DNA from 2 places in the Jeotgalicoccus sp. FSL K6-3177 genome. Region 2 is predicted to be linked to the other one. Evidence: riboswitches for the same ligand, from Rfam matches in the RefSeq annotation. Region 2 holds a riboswitch; the other holds the start of a gene.
The links. Region 2 has a riboswitch for preQ1 ahead of MHH58_RS10045 (QueT transporter family protein). Riboswitches for the same ligand answer to the same signal wherever they lie in the genome.
Positions count from the first base shown of each region.

Region 1 (2,406 bases), 400 kb from region 2:
TGAATTAATCTATCCGGATCATACAGAATTATATTTGGAATATAATTTAAATTTCAGCCGTTAAAATACGGCTGTTTTTTTATTTAATATCTTCCAGCCATTCAAACATTAGCGGCACCCATTTTTGTACGTGGGTATTTACTTTTCCTGTTATTTTTGTCGCGGTACTTAAACCGTGGTCGCCTTTATGGAAAGTGTGAAGTTCCCAGGGCACATTGTGACGTTCGAGCGCATCAGCAAAATCCAGCGCATTTTTTATAAACACAAGTTTGTCTTCACCCGTATGCCAAATAAAAGTGGGCGGCGTGTTTTCAGATACATAATTTTTCACTGTTGCTTTATCGAGAGTATCCGCTTCTATCGCTTGCCCGAATACCATACGACTCGCCATCGACATATATTTAGGATCTCCGATGCCTCTTTCTTCGGCAATAATTCTGTTAAGATCATAATCCAGTATCGGATAACTTAATACTTGAAAGTTCGGGCGATACCATCTGGATTCTTTCCCAACCCGATCACTCAGCCACGGCTGATTCCAATGCACACCGAGACTTGCTGCCAGATGGCCGCCTGCTGAAAATCCGAGGACACCGATATTATCCGCATCCACGTTATATTCATGAATATTTTCGCGGATATGAGTCATCGTAAGTGCCAGCTCAATTAACGGGTTCGGAAACTCGGAACCGAGAATTTCTTCAGGTTCCAGCCCTGCAGCGATTTTGTACATTTCATCCCGCGTCGCTTCTTTTCCTTCAGCTTCAAGCCTTGTTCCTATCGTTGAATAGCGCAGTATAAATACTTGATAGCCCTGAGCCAGAAATTCATAAGCTGCTGGTTCAGCTTCGCGTTTTGATACATACATATAACTGCCGCCGGGACAAATGACGACGGCCGGCTTCGCTTCGACTTTGACACCTGAATCACCTAAAAAAGCTGTGACTTCTGCGTGATAATTACCTACTTTAAACTTTTTGATTTCCATCATCCGTACCTCCGTACTCTTGTTACTTTAATAGTACCAAAAAACTGCAGACTATATGAAGAATCATGTATCCACTTACAAAAAACACAGTATAGACCTTTCTCTCCGCTCTATGTATAATGAGTACTGGAAAATAAATTACGAAGAGGTTCTTAGCCGCACCCTCTTAAAAAAACTAAGACACACAACATGTGCCTTCGGGCTCATGTTTTTTTAATTTAAGGAGGATTTTTATAATGACAGAAGATTATTCAAAAGATTTAAGTTTATTGGGAAATCAAAATGTAGAATATAAATTTGATTATAATCCGGAAATTCTGGAAACGTTTGAAAATGGTCATATCGGCCGCGATTATTTTGTTAAATTTAACTGTCCTGAATTTACAACGCTGTGTCCGATGACGGGCCAGCCGGACTTTGCAACGATTTACATCAGCTACATTCCCGATGTGAAAATGGTTGAAAGCAAAGCCTTGAAATTATACCTGTTCAGCTTCCGCAACCACGGCGGCTTCCATGAAAACAGCATGAATATGATTATGGATGACCTCATTAAATTGATGGACCCGAAATACATAGAAGTCTGGGGCAAGTTCACACCCCGCGGCGGCATCTCCATTGACCCGTACGTAAATTACGGGAGACCGGGAACAAAATATGAAGAGATGGCTGACCACCGCATGATGAATCACGATTTGTACCCGGAAAAGATAGACAACAGATAAGAGTGACCGGCTAAGAATTTCTTCCATTTTAAAATGGAGGGTACATATTGATATTTTATTTAACCGCACTGTTTGCGGGACTGCTCGTTGTTTCAAACATACTGGCAGTTAAAGTATTTACGGTTTTTGGATTTGATTTACCCGCCGCTGTTATCGTTTATATGGCAACATTTTTAATTACCGATGTTATCGGTGAAGTATACGGTAAAAAGATGGCGGCGCGCGCTATACGCGCAGGATTTGTTACACAGCTCATCGTTTTATTTTTTATCTACATAGCAATAGAAGTGCCGGCTGCACCGTTCTTTGAAATGCAGACGGAATACGAGATGATTTTAGGGGGCAGCTTCCAGGTCATTATCGCGAGTCTGGTCTCTTATCTCGTCAGTCAGAACATCGATGTGTTTATCTTTCATAAATTAAAAGAACGTCACGGCAGACGGCATTTGTGGCTCCGCAATAACTTTTCAGCAGTAATTACACAATTTGCTGATACGAGTATTTTTATCGTGATTGCTTTTATTGGTACGGTACCGGCGAATGTATTAATCAGCATGATCTTTATGCAGTACATCGCTAAAATTATTATCGTGCTGCTGGATACGCCGATAGTGTATCTGCTCGTCGGTGTTGTCCGAAAACAGCTCGATAAAGAACGGGCTTTATTGAAAAATGTCACTGAACAGCTGTATT
Region 1 covers NZ_JBBOSK010000001.1:1,571,492-1,573,897, forward strand. Annotated here, with positions in the region: gene MHH58_RS07805 (alpha/beta hydrolase) at 80-991, opposite strand; PreQ1 riboswitch class I at 1,128-1,173, shown strand; gene queF (preQ(1) synthase) at 1,225-1,713, shown strand; gene MHH58_RS07815 (queuosine precursor transporter) at 1,761-2,406, shown strand, end outside.
Region 1: linked by a shared signal. The riboswitch ahead of queF (preQ(1) synthase) and the one ahead of MHH58_RS10045 (QueT transporter family protein) in region 2 are both predicted to bind preQ1.

Region 2 (2,406 bases):
CGAGTACGTGGAAGTTCACTGCAAGCCGCCTGAAACATTCCCTTGGAGTGATTTCAATGTGTCTTATTAATTTTAATATCGGAACGCACAAAAAATATAAAATGGTGTTTGCAGCGAACCGTGATGAATTTTATTCACGGCCGACCGCACCGATGTCTTATTGGGAAGACCATCAGAATATTTTAGGCGGCCGTGATTTAAAAGCAAAAGGCACCTGGCTGGCGGTATCAAAATCAGGTAAAATAGGAGCATTGACTAATATCCGAACACCAAAAGAAATGACCTTGAAAGCTGAAAAGTCCCGCGGAGAACTGATTGTCAATTACCTGCTGTCAGAAGAAAATCCTAAAGAATATTTAACAAATCTTTCGGAATACAGCAATGACTATGCAGGCTTTAATCTGCTCGCAGGTACTCCTGATGAACTTTATTACATGAACAATTACGATAACAAGATCTCACGTGTAACTGAAGGCACGCACGGGCTGTCCAATGAATATTTGGATACACCCTGGCCTAAAGTCGTTATCGGAAAAGAAAAACTGGATGAAGTTTTATCTGAAGATGAAGTAGATATAGATGCTTTATTTAATCTGCTCCGCATCGACACCGAGGCAGCAGATGATATCGTTCAAAAAACGGGTGTCGAGTTCGAACTCGAAAAGAAATTATCACCGCTGTTTATCGATATCCCGGATTTTGATTACGGCACCAGATGCTCCACTGTCGTTCTTGTCGACCGTCAGGACAACATTACATTGATTGAGCGCACCTTCAAAAACGGTGCCTTAACCGGTGAAGTTACTGGGACGATATCAGTCAATAAATAAAAAAACAGGTTCGCAAACTCCCTGTCAAAAAAACTAAGGAGATTTATTATTATGAATATCAGAGACATGGCTATTAATGCTGTCTTAGCGGCAATCTACGTCGCACTTACTGTAATTAACCCGATTGGCACCGGAGCGATTCAATTCAGAATCAGTGAAATACTTTGTGTCATTCCATTTTTCAACCGAAAATATATACCGGGCATGGTCCTGGGTGTCGGAATCGCAAATATTTTCTCAAGCCTCGGTTTAATCGACGTCGTTGTCGGTGTAACTATATCGGTAATTGCCTATACATTAAGTTACTTTATAAAAAACGTCTGGATAAACGCCTTGCAGTACAGTGTTCTTGCAGGACTATTTGTGGCACTGGCCCTGTATTTAGTGCTTGGACTGCCGTACTGGTTCAGTGCAGCAACAGTTGGACTGTCGACGCTGATTACGACATTTATCGGCACGTTTATATTTAAAAAAATCGGCCATAGAATTTTGCCGGAATAAAAAATTACGCCCCCATATAAATGGAGGCGTATTTTTTATCTGGTTGCTATTATTTAGTTTCAGGTGGTGTGCCTTCAGCATTGCCCGCAATTGCGTCAATCTGAATTAGAGCATCTTCCTGCAGTGCTGAAACGCCGACAACTCTTCTTGCTGGCGTGCCTTCAGGGAAAAATTCTGCGTAAACTTCGTTGACTGCATCCATATCTGCAAGGTCTTTAACGAAGATATTTACTTTAACCATATCTTCCATTACGTGGTCAACGCTTTCGATAACCGCTTTAATGTTAGTTAAAGCCTGTTTAGTCTGTTCTTTAATACCGCCTTCAACTAATTTACCAGTTGCAGGGTCGATTGGCAGCTGAGCTGACAAATGGTTGTAGTGTGAGAATGCTACAGTTTGTGTAGATAAGCTGTCCACTGGCGCATTTTCAGTATTATTTGCTTTAATCACGATACCGTGTCTGTCTTCGATAGCCTGCGGCGGCGTACCGTCACCGTGTGATACGACTGCTTCGATTTGTACAGAAGCACCCATTTCCAAGTCTGCTGCCTGAACAACAGTACGAGCTGGTACGTATCCTACAGTTCTCGCGATAGAAGAATCCGGGAAGAACGCAGAGTAAACTTCGTTAACCGCTTCAACATCCGCAAGATCTTTAACGAAGATGTTTACTTTAACGATGTCATCGAATGGTACGTCGATGCTGTTTAAGATTGCTTTAATATTTTTTAAGCTTTGTGCAGTTTCTGCTTTTACTCCGCCTGTAACGATTCTGCCTGTTGCAGGATCGATTGGCAGCTGAGCTGTAATATTGTTGTAGTGTGAAAATGCTACAGTTTGTGAAGATAAAGCATTTGCCGGTGCATTCGCAGTGTGGTTTGTTAATTTAATTAAATCTCCAGCCTGCGGTGCATTAGGAATTGTACCTACACCATGTGATACAAGTGCTTCAACTTGAACTTCAGCATCCATCGGTAAAGCATTAACCGCTACATTCGTACGCGCTGGTACGTATGTCGGGAAGAATGTGTGGAAGACTTCGTTCACAGCATCTACATTCTGGATATCTGTAAC
Region 2 covers NZ_JBBOSK010000001.1:1,971,023-1,973,428, forward strand. Annotated here, with positions in the region: gene MHH58_RS10035 (RluA family pseudouridine synthase) at 1-70, shown strand, start outside; gene MHH58_RS10040 (NRDE family protein) at 57-830, shown strand; PreQ1 riboswitch class I at 830-873, shown strand; gene MHH58_RS10045 (QueT transporter family protein) at 882-1,331, shown strand; gene MHH58_RS10050 (RidA family protein) at 1,381-2,406, opposite strand, start outside.